3 regions of the Paenibacillus sp. FSL H7-0323 genome follow, and region 1 is predicted to be linked to each of the others. Evidence: riboswitches for the same ligand, from Rfam matches in the RefSeq annotation. Region 1 holds a riboswitch; each other region holds the start of a gene.
The links. A riboswitch is a leader RNA that binds a small molecule or an ion and turns the genes downstream of it on or off. The one in region 1 is predicted to bind cyclic di-GMP.

Region 1 (4,612 bases):
GGGTATCTAATCCTGTTTGCTCCCCACGCTTTCGCGCCTCAGCGTCAGTTACAGCCCAGAAAGTCGCCTTCGCCACTGGTGTTCCTCCACATATCTACGCATTTCACCGCTACACGTGGAATTCCACTTTCCTCTTCTGTACTCAAGCCACCCAGTTTCCAGTGCGACCTCAGGTTGAGCCCAAGGTTTAAACACCAGACTTAAATAGCCGCCTGCGCGCGCTTTACGCCCAATAATTCCGGACAACGCTTGCCCCCTACGTATTACCGCGGCTGCTGGCACGTAGTTAGCCGGGGCTTTCTTCTCAGGTACCGTCACTCCGGTAGCAGTTACTCTACCGGACGTTCTTCCCTGGCAACAGAGCTTTACGATCCGAAAACCTTCATCACTCACGCGGCGTTGCTCCGTCAGGCTTTCGCCCATTGCGGAAGATTCCCTACTGCTGCCTCCCGTAGGAGTCTGGGCCGTGTCTCAGTCCCAGTGTGGCCGTTCACCCTCTCAGGTCGGCTACGCATCGTCGCCTTGGTGGGCCGTTACCCCACCAACTAGCTAATGCGCCGCAGGCCCATCCCTCAGTGACAGATTGCTCCGTCTTTCATTCTTCTCTCAGGAGAAAAAAGAAATTATCCGGTATTAGCTACCGTTTCCGGTAGTTATCCCAGTCTGAAGGGCAGGTTGCCTACGTGTTACTCACCCGTCCGCCGCTAAGTTGTTTTGAAAGCAAGCTTTCAAAACAACTCCGCTCGACTTGCATGTATTAGGCACGCCGCCAGCGTTCGTCCTGAGCCAGGATCAAACTCTCCAATTAGTATTGAAAAGAGCGATATGCTCATTTTGAAACATCTGACGAGAAAATTAATTCTCTAATTTTGGATTTCACTTACGTGATTTCCCACTCACTCGTTGTTCAGTTTTCAAAGATCAAGTTCTCGTTGGCGCCGTTTAATGTCTCAGCAGCAACTCTTATAATATATCATGTTGTTTTCAGAAATGCAAGCTTTATTTTTCGAAGCTTTTTATCAGCCTCGTCTATATCGCCTGTACGCTGTCTAACAACGCTTACCTATAATACCCCAACTATTAATAGAAAAGCAACCCCTAATATAAAAATAAACAACTAGCTTAATAATTAAGCTAGTTGTTTATTTAATAGAGTTATGTTTCTAGCGACGAACTTAATAGTATTTTGCCGCAGTATATTTGCTTGAGGCTTTAATTAAATCGGTTTTCTTATCACTCTTTGCAAGTCCTGCATCCACTGTAGTATCAATGGTAACCCACTTCCCATTAAGCAACACTTCGTTCCATGCATGATATTGCGTAACGTAGCTTGTATTCCCCATTACCAACTTAGCAGGAACATCTACACTCCGCAGCATTGCGGCAAAAAGAGAAGCGTAATCATAGCAAATCCCTTTTTTAGTAGTCAATGTCTTATCGATGCTTGGAATATAATCAGTAGTTACACTATTAGCAAGAGAGTAATCATATTGTACATTCGCAACTACATAGTTATAGATCGCTTTAACTTTCTCTTCGTCTGTTGTTTTGCCTTGTACTAATTGTTTAGCTTTGACAATCGCTTTATCAGAAGAACTCCATTTCACATTCTGTACGGAGCCCAAATATACGGAATTCGAGTCACTCATGGTTACGTCTACTACTTCGGAATATAATGCTTTGTATTTATTACCGGTTGTGTTCTCCAGAACAGAAACCTTATAAGTCCCATTTCCTTGTTGCAAAGGGAAGTCCTCAGCTTGTCCAGAAGCATACAAGTTATATGTATAGCTGCTGTTATCTTTGGTGATCATGAGTTTGATTCTTTTATCTTTCGGAATATCATAGTTAATACCAATAACACCTTGAGCCACTTTGGATGTAATCAACCAGCTGGCATCTGCACTTGCAGCTTGAGCTGTACTTACCGGAACTGAAGTCATTAGGACGAACAACGCCACCAGCATAAAATAAACCTTTTTCACGGATAAAACTCCTTTCGGTAGCTGGCTGCCATCCTTTCGGGAAGGCCCTTTAGCTTTGCGTCCCTACCTTTCGATAGGTTTGCCGTTATCGTATAAGCTCTATCTGTTCTAGCTTTACTAGATATAATTGATAGAATCCATTTGAAACAAACAAAAAAAGCCTCTTCATTCGGTAGCTGGCTGCCATCCTTTCGGGAAAAGGCCCTTTAGCTTTGCGTCCCTACCTTTCGGAAGGTTTGCCGTTATCGTGTTTAGCTTTCATAGTATAATACTATCATATTTATAATTGTGAACAAGACCTAATTTACTAGATTACCCATTATTTTATAAATATCTCCCGGTATTTGTGTTTTCTTGTCATTCACTATTCTCCTTTTGTTAATTTGGCATGAACAATCAGACGATGCGTTGGATTCACTAGCGGATCACATGTAATCAGAGTAAGAATCTTATCCTTGTCATTCCCGTCAAGAACGGAGACATCACTCGGATCTACAACAGAAATATCGTATACCTCATAGTTAAACACCTGATCACTAGTCTTTACCGTGATAACATCCCCCACAACAACCTCATTCAATCTGTTAAACAAACGACCCGTAGTTCGAGCCCGATGCGCCGCGATTGCAGCATTCCCGATCTCTCCAAGGGGTGCCGTTTCTTTCATATGGGCTGCAGCATGTTTCATATTAGCTTTTGTAGCCCCTTCTAATACAGGCAGCTTCAAATCAATCTTATCGATTTCAATTAGTGCGATTACTTTGCCACCGACTTCAATCTCCGGTTCAGGCTTTTCTGTCTCTTGGAGTTGGGGCTGTGCCTGGGCATCCAGAACCGATTCCTCTGCTAACAGCTGAGTAACTTCAGCATACCTGCTCCTCAGATCTGACTGGGGAGTACTATCGGCAGTGCTTAGTTCAGCCGTTTCTAATAACTTCTCCTGCTGCCTGTCGTTGTACCATTCGTTAGCTGTCGGATATAACATAATAAGTATCCCAGCCAGTATGAGTAGATAGGAGAATTTACGCAATGTTATTCACCTCCGTATATTGTTTCTATGGTTATATACAAATCAAGCAGAAACAGCTACTTGCCTTTAAGCATAGCAACTCCTTCTGCCTGAAATTAATGTTTAAAATACCCATTTACGACTTCCAAAGAAATTGATGATCACCGTGATAAAGGTAACCAGCACCTTCGAGATCAAGACTTGAATACCTAGTTTGTCTGTCAACAGATGCATTAGCAGCAGTGATATTCCGAGCACTACCAGATTCAGCACGATAAACTTGACCAGCTGCACGCGGTCGAAGCCTTCTTTATTCCCCCGGTTGCGATCACGAAAGGTTACTTTTTTATTCAAAATAAAGCTATTCGCCGTGCCTGCACTATAGGAGATCACCTGCGCCAATGCGTATACCATCCCTAGTGAATTCAACAATGTAAAAATCACAAAATCAATAAGCGTATTGAGCAAACCTACGGCATTAAATTTGAGGAACTGTATGAATGCAGCGCGCAAGTTCTTATCTGACATCATTGTGGTCCTTCCGGCGGTCCAGTTGTTCTTCGTTCTGGTAGCCTTTAGTCTCACTAACAATATATAGCGGTCTATCTTTAGACTCGTCATAAATCCGTCCGATATACTCCCCAATCACACCCAACAGCATCAGAACAATACCGTTAAAGAGCAGATTGACACCTACAATGGAAGCCCAGCCCGGAACCGTCCAGGAGGTGAAAAATATCCTTTGGAACAAGACGAAAAATAAATAGAGAAAGCTAGAAAATGAAAGAAAGAATCCAATATACGTAGCAATCTTAAGCGGCTTATGTGAAAAAGAGGTGATGCCATCTAACGCAAAACGAATCATTTTCTTCAGCGGATATTTGGTTTCTCCAGCAAAACGTTCTTCCCTTTCATATTCCACCATAGTCTGCTTGAAGCCAACCCAGCTCACCAAACCTCTGACATAGCGGTTCTTTTCTTTAAGTCCCCGCAGGACATCACATACCTTACGGTCAATAAGACGGAAATCGCCTGTATCCGTAGGAATATCTACACTTGTCATACTGCTGAGCAGGCGGTAAAAAAGCTTCGCGGTGACCTTTTTGAACATCGTTTCTCCGTGGCGCTTCAGGCGTTTCGCATATACAACGTCGTAGCCCTCTTTCCACTTCTCGATCATTTGCAGAATGACCTCCGGAGGATCCTGAAGATCAGCGTCAATAACAACAACCGCTTGACCTTCGGCATAGTCCATGCCAGCTGTAATCGCTACCTGATGTCCGAAATTACGCGAGAAGTCAATCAGCTTGACATGCTCGTCTCGTTCACAGATCTCCCGAATCATCTGGGCGGAACGATCACGACTGCCGTCATTGACGAAGACCAGCTCATAAGTATCGCCGCACTCGTCCATTACTTTTTTCAAACGTTCATAAGTATGGCTAATTACTTGCTCCTCATTGAACATGGGTACAATCACACTATATCTGGCTTTCACCTTTATTCCTCCTACAAGCTTTTTGGAGCGTTACATCCATCTACACTTCATAATAACGCTGCATGCATAAACTTATTTTATAGATTTTTATTAAATCCTAGAAAACCCAAGTTGGGAACC
Region 2 (4,612 bases), 5.2 Mb from region 1:
GAGCATGGTGTGCGAGATGCGCTGGTTAAATATTGTTTATCTTAATAATGGAAAGCATAAAGCGGACTTGAGTCCGTTCTATGCTTTTTTTGTTGTGAAGGAAATAAAAGAGATACATAAACAGAAATGATTTTATCCATAAATAACCCGCCCTTAGGATTAACTAGAAAGGGCGGGACATAGATTAACTTCCTGCATTAAAGTTTAATTTCCTCGTTCCGGCTAGGATCGCTATATTTATAGATTCCAGGGTTCAGTTCGATTTTTTCGTCGAAAGGGATATCTTTGTAGCTATCAATATTAGTTCCTGTAGATATCATGCCCTTAGGTGTAATTTCAGGCACCACTTCTTTGCCATTAATCCGTAACGTAGTTTGGTTAACGCTTTTGAAGCCAGAAGATTTGGATGTTGATTCGACAATCAAATTTTCGCCCTCAGTATAGTAAGTGAATTCAATTTTTAACCCATCGACATCAAGTGAAGTGAACTGCTTTTCTTCTTTAGGTTTGTTTATAGTGATCCAATTCTTAGTAGTATCACGTTTCTCAATGACAGCATCCTTTAATATAAGTTTCATTGGAACATCGGACCAGTCGTTATACCATTCCGGAGATTCGAATTGAAATAAATGCTGGTAGCTTTCGGAATGATCTCCTTTCAAATTCCAACCCCCAGTGATTGTTTGATCACCTATAACCAACTGAGCGGTATTATAGTGGACAATTCCTTTTTTAAGCGAATCATTTTCATCTATTAGAATTTGGATATCTAAAGGGGTAACCACTAGCTGATCTAAGGTTATGCCGGTCTTTTCTTGAAATTCAGGACTGTTATACAGTTTCTTAGTGTAAATCGCCTCACTTGCTTTTTGTCCATCTGCTTTAAAATCGAACTTCCACGTACCTGAAAATCGTTTCGCTTCTTCAATGTAACTAAAATGAAGACTAGCTTCCTTCCAATCTGATTCAGTTATATTGAAAACCTGTTCAATAAATAAATCCGATCCTTCGTTAGGCATGATGGTTGGAATTGCTTCATTCTCTTGACTACCAGTACTAACTACCAAATGTGGGTTACCCCGTCCTAAGTCAGATGGTGATGCAGCGACTTTGTAACGGATAATGGTTTGATTGGAAACATATCGAACGGATTCGATTTGAATGCTTGGATATTGCTTAACTCCAGTATTGATAGTATCCCCTGCTTGATGATTAGATTGTAAGGGAATATTCCGATCACTGTAAAAAATGAGATTCCGTGCTTCAAACCTGTAGTCCTTTTTATCATCCTTTAATGTATCGGGTGTCTCATATACTCCAATGAGTTTCTGGCTTTCAGGATCGTATTCTAAATAACCGTATACCTTTGCCTTGGCACCGGATTCACTAGTCATGATGTTTTCCTCTGTAGCAAATCCAGTATATTTGGATAGATCAGATTTAGTATCAAGTGATAACAGCATTTTCATTTTTTCTCCATCAGTTACAACACCGTTCAAATTCATTGTTACTCCTGAACTGGAAGTTTGAAGATTATACTGTTGACCGATGCCGTTATTTAATGCATTGCTCACACTTCGACCACCAATTTTATCCCAATTAATCGTCATACTAGCGAATACAGGAATGGCTACAAGTAAGAGGCAAGAGAAGACAATACTGATAGGAATAACCTTTTTATTAGACCTAGGAGTATTCTGGGAGGCATGCAGATTTCTTTGACGTTTATAAGCTTCTTGTTCTATGGCAGTCCACATCAAATCATAATCCGGTCGGGGAATATGTTTATCTTTTTCAATATAGAGACTCATTACTATTCAGCTCCTTTAGTTGGGTTCCACCCATTCTATTTAGTATTTTAAGTCCCTTGTTCAGTCTGGATTTTACAGTTCCTTCGGGTATGCTCATAACTTTAGAGATCTCGGGTACAGTCAATTCGTTTATAAAACGAAGGACTACTACCATTCTGATTTTGTCAGGAAGCTGACTGTATAACCCTTGTAATTCTTTTTTAGTTTCCTGTCGATCCAAACGTTTTTCTACAGGGTTTGATTCCTCAGACCTGGATAATAAATAATTACGTACTTCTTTCATCCACCCCGTCTTACGCCTTTTGATCACACTGTTGCACTCATTCGAAGCAATTCGTAAAATCCAAGCTTTCAAGTTTCTTACCTTCGACTTATCCGCTAAGATAACTTTTACAAATACCTCTTGGGTAATATCCTCCGCATCTGCCTGATTTTTCATTAAGTAGTAACAAAAATAATATACTTGTTCTTTATAGAGCTCGAAAATTTCCCGGTCACTCATTTTGCTGCACCCCCTGTCTTTGCTGTTCTCATTAATAAGACTTATAAGCGTATGTAATCGTTCATTTTTCATTTTGATTGTAGTATTTCTTCTGAGTATCATAGCGAATTCGAATGGAAGATAAGTCGTTTACAGGTAATTATAACCATGATAAAATTAGCGGTGGGACATGCGTCCGTAATCTATTAAAACTAATTGAATGTCCGCGTTAAAGGTAAAATCATCGAAAGATGATGACACAAAGCCATGGGTCTAAAACCTTTCGACAGAAGGAAATGATCGCCAGGCCGCCATAGGGATGTCTTATGAAGCATAAAGGATAGCTCTAAGAATATGTAGTCTATTTTGAGCTCTTTTATTATTTCGACCTATACGGCGTTACATTATCGCAAGGGGCCGAAAGGGGAAGTACATGAACAGTTTTTTCAAAACAATAGGTACTAGTTTGGCAGTAGGTGCTTTATTGCTGTCCGGAACGATCGGATGGATGTCTAATCCAGGAGTAGTGTCTGCAGCTACCTCAACAGTAGTAACCGCGGATCAGATGATCAGCAAAGTAACGGCAGCCTCCAAAGCAATAAAGAATTTCCATCTGGATGTGACCAAAAAACAGGATATTCAAAGCGGCGGGGTGCGTATCAGCAACACCAACACTCTGAAGCTGGATATCAACCGTCTGCCGAATTTTGCCGCAGCAGGCACTGTCGCTAGTAGTCTTTTAGAAACATCGTACAGTCTATATGCCAATGACAAGGAGTTTTACTATCTTGTAGACGGAAGTGAACTGATCGATGAATCTGAAGATGAAGGTTACGACGATGACGGGGAGCCAATCGATCCTGATGCACAATATTGGCTTGGACTGGAGAAAACGGAATGGGATGCCTTTTACTCTAAAGGCCAATACGATCCTGTTTCCATGCTTGATTCGGTCAAAAGTTATAAAAAATCCATGAAAGTCAGCACTGCTGGCGCACAAACAGTCTTACAATTCACGGTAACCGATCCGACAGCAGCTAAGGGGATAATCAAACTCTATGACCAGGAGAACCTTTGGGATGGAGAGACAGTTCAACCCAAAAGCGTAACGTGGAAATTATTCGTCAATACTAAGACCTGGCAAACGGAAAAGCTGACAGTCGATCTGAGTTATGTACTGGTAAGTGATGGAGCCAAAGATACATACACCACGAAAATCGAAGCTAAATATTCCAAAAATAATAAAGGTGCAGCCATTGTAAAACCGGCCGAACTAGAATAATAAGGACCATTCATATCGAGCAAAAAGCGCTGTTCCAATGAACAGCGCTTTTTGTTGTATCCAACAGCAGTTCTTTATTAGTTGACAAGAATAAATCATTGCTGTAATTTATATGTATGCGCATGTATATAATAATTTATCTAAATATAATTTAATGAAAGTTGGGAAAAAGATGATAGCACTAGACACAGCATTAACTTTTCGCAGAGGGCTGACATTAAAAAACCGAGTGGTTATGGCTCCAATGACCACGCGAATGAGCTTTTATGACGGTGTAGTAACACAAGATGAATTGAAATACTATTCGCTAAGAACGGGCGAAGTAGGTGCGGTCATCACTGCGGCAGCAAATGTACAAGAGGGTGGAAAAGGATGGGAAGGTGAACTTAGTGTTTCCTCCGATGAATTTATTCCTAGCCTCAGCCGATTAGCATCTACTATTAAACGAAATGGAACAAAGGCTATTTTACAGCTATTCCATGCAGGAAGAATGACAGATTCAAAAATATTGCGTGGCGTACAACCCGTTTCCTCCAGCGCCATTGCTGCCGAACGCCCGAATGCAGAAATTCCAAGAGCATTAACAGAAGATGAAATTTTCGGTGTAATTGAGGATTTTAAAAAAGCGACTCAACGTGCTATTCAAGCTGGATTTGACGGGGTAGAAATTCATGGAGCAAACACATATTTAATCCAACAATTCTTCTCTCCACACTCCAACCGTCGTGAAGATCAATGGGGCGGAAGCTTAGAGAAAAGATTTAATTTCATTAACCAATTAGTGGATGCAGTTATTGCTGTCGTTGACAATTCAAAGGTTAAGGATTTTATTGTCGGGTATCGTTTTTCTCCAGAAGAATATGAAGAGCCTGGAATTAAAATCACCGATACCTTTTATCTTATTGATAAATTAGCTGATAAAAAGCTGGATTATCTGCATATTTCATTAGGGGATTTTAAGAAAGTATCTGCATCAGAAGATTTTAAAGAAAAATCAATCCTGCAATATGTACATGAGAAAATCAATGGCCGTGTACC
Region 3 (4,612 bases), 2.9 Mb from region 1:
TACTCTGCTGCTGTCCGCAGACTCCTCAATCTTAAAAGATCTGGGTATACAAAACGACTTCTCTTCTGCCGTGCTTAAGCTGGAGGCTGCTTCCCCATCCAGGCCGAATAATCCAGCCAGTTACCTGAGCCAGCGCATTCATATTGATGGTGCCAGCTGGCACCCTTCCGACGAGACGTACCCGTTTCTTTCTGTCCTGCAGGAAGCTGTTTGGGAAGACCGTAAAGTAAAGATCACTTACCCACGGAATGACGAGATGAGGGAGCGTTTCATTGAACCTCTCGGGTTAGTCGCAAAACGTGGAGTTTGGTATGTAGTGGCACGAACCGAGGGTGAAATGCGGACTTTTCGCGTGTCGAGATTAATACAAGCTGACGCAACTTATGAATCATTTGTCAGACCTGAGGCTTTTGATTTAAAAAGCTACTGGGAACAATCGACTTTAGCTTTCAAAGCAGCACTGCCAAAATATGTAGTGAACTTAAAGGTGAATGAGTCTATTCTTAAAGAATTACAACGTGAAAGATATGTAACTATAACTTTAGTAGAACCCTCTGCTAATACTGGGTGGATGAACGTGGAAGCCGAGTTTAATGCTATAGAATCTGCCTGTCGTATCGTACTCTCTTTCTCTCCTTCAGTTATTGTTTTAGCTCCTAACGAACTAGTAGGGATGGTAAAGTCTGCTATTAAAACAATTTCCACAATATATGAGGAATTTTGACATGAATTCTAAATATCTACTACTTAAAGAAGATTTATGACACTTCTCTATAGACCAATGACCTATAAATCCCCTATAATAACACCATTACATAAAATTTAATAAGGGGGACATTTTACCAATGAGCTGGATGCACAAACTTCCGTTAAAACAAAGAATTGTTGCCGGATGTTACCTCGTTGCCGCACTGTTTGCTATTCCTGTCTTAGTTACGTTAATGATTCTAGGTCAATTTCTCGTAGGAATTATACTAGTAGTTGTTCTTGCAGGTCTGACTTTACCTGTTGCTCGCTTCGTGGAGAGAACGCTTACATCATCTTTTGATGATATTGCTAATGTATCTCACAGTATTTCAAAGGGTGATTTCACTAGCAGAGCGGACGAAAATGGTTCAATGGGTGACGTAAGCCGCTCCTTTAACACAATGATTGATAAGCTCAAGAAGATTCTGACCGATGCATCGCAGATCACCCGTCAAGTTATGGATGCAAGCCGCGGAATCGAAGATAAGAACCAGAACCTGAAGATTGTCATGGCACAAGTAGCCTCTTCTTCTACTGAGCTCGCTCTTGGTGCAAATGAAATATCTACGGATATCGCTGATATGACAGAATCCATTAAAGACATTGAGACCAAAGTATCCAATTATACGAACTCCACCAAAGAAATGAACAGACGTTCAATACATACCTTAGAACTTGTTGAGCAAGGGCGCCAATCCGTAGATACACAGGCTGAAGGCATGCGTAAAAACATAGAGGCTACACAAAAAGTGGCTGATACTATTGAAGCTCTCTCACAAAATGCCCGCGGGATTACGATGATCACCAAGACCATCACAGAGATCGCTGAGCAGACCAACCTGCTGTCACTGAATGCCTCCATCGAAGCTGCTCGTGCCGGAGAGCATGGTCGGGGTTTTGCCGTTGTAGCTCAAGAGGTTCGCAAGCTTGCTGAAGAATCTACGGCATCCACAAAAGAAGTATTCGGCTTGGTCCGCAGCATTGAGTCAGATATTAAACAAGCCATCGATAATATTGCCATCAATGAAGAGGTTGTGCAGGTTCAGAATGAAATGATCACTCAATCTGCCCATATTTTCGCACAAATTGTACAAAGCGTGCAGTACATTACCGAGCAAATCTCTTCATTCTCTGCGGAGAGTGATCTTATGCTAGAAAGTGCCTTGAAAATTTCCAGTGCAATTGAGAATATCTCAGCAATCACCGAAGAAACTGCTGCTGGCACGGAAGAGGTATCGGCGGCTATGAATGAACAGATTAATGCCCTGCAGTCTGTTGCAGAAGAAACGGAAAAAATGACCCAGGCCGTATTTAATCTGCAAAAAACCATTCATATCTTTAAATTCTAGTTCAAAACTATCAACTGCCACCTAAGCTGAGTCTTAGGTGGCAGTTTTTTTCGCGAGGCAAAACTTCATCTCTTGGACAAGACTTTCGTCAAATTTCGAGTTTTTTTAGCGGATTATGTTGACAAAAATTAATGAGGAATATATTGTAAAGGAAAATTATTCTTATCAACTATAAATTAATATTGGCAAAATCCTCGAAAGAGGATGACGCAAAACCATGGATCTACAGCCTCATTTTTTCGTTTGAGGCCATGATTGCCAGGTTGCAGAGGAACCAGGACGGCTGAACTATTGTTCAGTCTTAGCGGTGCCTTATGCCACCAACCTGTGCTTACTATAGAGCACAGGTTTTTACTTTTTGAGTATATTGATCTATCGTATCTATTCGGTAGATTAATAACTAATATATATCAAAAAACTTGTGAGGTGTTTCTTTTGAAGACAGTCGCAGATTACATGGCGGAAGCACTACGTAACCTTGGAGTCACCCATTCTTTTGGGATCATTGGCAAATCCATTTGTCCAATAGTTCTAAAGATGGTGGATTACGGTATTGAATTTATTCCCGGCAGACATGAAGCAAGCTCCGGATTCGAAGCAGCAGGGTATGCGCTGAAAACGGGTAACCTAGGCGTAGCATTTGGTACTTCGGGTCCTGGGGGAACTAACCTGCTTACAGCAGCAGCACATGCGAAAGCTAACAACCTACCTGTCCTATTTATTACCGGCCACCAATCCATTACAGAGCTTGGAATTCCTCAATGTCAGGACTCCACCTCTTTTCTGGCTGATTTAGCTGATATGTTCAGACCTGCCACCTTGTTCAGTAAATTGGTTGAACGTGGGGATCACTTTGGTACTATTTTTAATCATGCGATTTCTGTGGCCCTGACCAAACGGGGTCCTGTTCATCTTTGTATTCCTTTTGATGTACAAACTGAAGTATTGGAAGAATGCAATATAGTAATCCCAGAAAGAGAATCTCTAATTAGTCAAGCTAATATCGATAGAGTCATCGATGCTATTCAAGCTGCTAAGAATCCTTTGATTATTGCGGGTAAAGGAATTAACCGCTCCGGAGCACATAAAGAGCTTGTTCAACTCGCAGAAACTTTTAATATTCCTGTAGTAACATCTCCAGGTGGAAAAGGGGCTATAGTCTGGGATCACCCACTCTATCATGGTCCTATTGGCGTTGGCGGTTCGACCCACGGGGACGATTTATTGAATAAAAGCGATTTATTTATAGTGCTTGGATCACGTTTAAGTGATATGACCATCTGTAATCTTAAACGGGAGAATCATCCAGCAACTTTAATTCAATTTGATATTGATCCAACCTTTGTCGGAAAAATACTATTGTCCAAAACGATACCGGTCACTGGGGACCTGCGCGATAATTTGGTGCACTGCCTAAATCATATTGACCCAAGCACAATCACCAAACGTGAGGCTTTGGCCGATGCGGATTATTCAGAAGAGCTTCCAACCCTCAAGAATCTTTCCCTTGCTTCGGTAATGAGCACTTTAAGTGATTTGATCCCTTATAATAATTCAATTTTCGTTGATGATGGAAGTCATGGATTCCACGCTGCAAAATGGTACAAGGTTAAGAAACCGGGCAGCTTTGTTTTTGATGCGTATTTTGCTTGCATGGGTAATTCGATCGGCATGGCTATTGGTGCAAAAGTTGCAGCTCCTGAAGAAACTGTCCTCTGCATTACAGGTGATGGTTGTTTCATGATGCTCGGCGCTGAGATTAACACCGCTGTCTGCAAAGATATCCCTGTCATCTTTATCGTGGTCAATAATAAGCAACTAGATATGGCTCTTAAGGGTATGGAGAAAACCACAGGTCGTATCGATGGAACTCTATATGAAGTACCAATGGACGCCGTGAAATTCGCTGAATCTCTAGGTGCTAAAGGCTACAAATGTGAGACTGCGGATGAATTCACAGCTGCAATTAAAGATGCGGTAGCTCTAAACCATGTTGCCGTTATTGAACTACTAACAGACCGTGATGAAGTCCCTCCGACTGCACACCGTACTTTGAACCTAAACTAGGAGGCTAACCATGAAGGAAAATATCAACAGTGGTCTCAACCACTTCACGAATCTATCAGGAGACTATGGCGCAAAAGCACTAGCTCCAATTAAAGACCACTTCCCTGACTTGGCTGAATTTATTATGGGGAATGCCTATGGCGATATTTTTCAACGTAATACTATAGCCCCTGACTGGAAGGAAATCGCAGTCATTTCATCTTTAATTTCAATGGGTCAATTCGAACAGTTGGGCGTTCATTATGTCATGGCCCTTCGTGTTGGAGTTACCGTAGAACAGCTTAAAGGTATTCTATTACACTTAGTACCCGTTATAGGGGCACCTAGAATCATCACAGCTTTTAATATCCTGCTTGCAACCATAGAAGAAATCCAATAACCCAACAGTTCGACAACAATATACAAAATTCGACTTTATTATTGCATACACTTGAAAAATATGCCTATAA

Region 2: linked by a shared signal. The riboswitch ahead of MHH89_RS01895 (DUF6612 family protein) and the one ahead of MHH89_RS25270 (transglutaminase-like domain-containing protein) in region 1 are both predicted to bind cyclic di-GMP.
Region 3: linked by a shared signal. The riboswitch ahead of MHH89_RS12425 (thiamine pyrophosphate-binding protein) and the one ahead of MHH89_RS25270 (transglutaminase-like domain-containing protein) in region 1 are both predicted to bind cyclic di-GMP.

What each region holds. Positions count from the first base shown of each region.
Region 1 covers NZ_JBBODB010000001.1:5,618,738-5,623,349, reverse strand. The annotation lists rRNA gene MHH89_RS25275 (16S ribosomal RNA) at 1-808, opposite strand, end outside; gene MHH89_RS25270 (transglutaminase-like domain-containing protein) at 1,176-1,985, opposite strand; cyclic di-GMP riboswitch class I at 1,999-2,079, opposite strand; cyclic di-GMP riboswitch class I at 2,154-2,236, opposite strand; gene MHH89_RS25265 (class D sortase) at 2,350-3,015, opposite strand; gene MHH89_RS25260 (GtrA family protein) at 3,118-3,525, opposite strand; gene MHH89_RS25255 (glycosyltransferase family 2 protein) at 3,512-4,492, opposite strand; gene MHH89_RS25250 (phospholipid carrier-dependent glycosyltransferase) at 4,590-4,612, opposite strand, start outside.
Region 2 covers NZ_JBBODB010000001.1:386,420-391,031, forward strand. The annotation lists gene MHH89_RS01880 (Cof-type HAD-IIB family hydrolase) at 1-45, shown strand, start outside; gene MHH89_RS01885 (DUF4179 domain-containing protein) at 198-1,811, opposite strand; gene MHH89_RS01890 (RNA polymerase sigma factor) at 1,795-2,313, opposite strand; cyclic di-GMP riboswitch class I at 2,517-2,608, shown strand; gene MHH89_RS01895 (DUF6612 family protein) at 2,726-3,574, shown strand; gene MHH89_RS01900 (NADH-dependent flavin oxidoreductase) at 3,747-4,612, shown strand, end outside.
Region 3 covers NZ_JBBODB010000001.1:2,711,487-2,716,098, forward strand. The annotation lists gene MHH89_RS12415 (helix-turn-helix transcriptional regulator) at 1-724, shown strand, start outside; gene MHH89_RS12420 (methyl-accepting chemotaxis protein) at 846-2,096, shown strand; cyclic di-GMP riboswitch class I at 2,271-2,367, shown strand; gene MHH89_RS12425 (thiamine pyrophosphate-binding protein) at 2,523-4,163, shown strand; gene MHH89_RS12430 (carboxymuconolactone decarboxylase family protein) at 4,174-4,542, shown strand.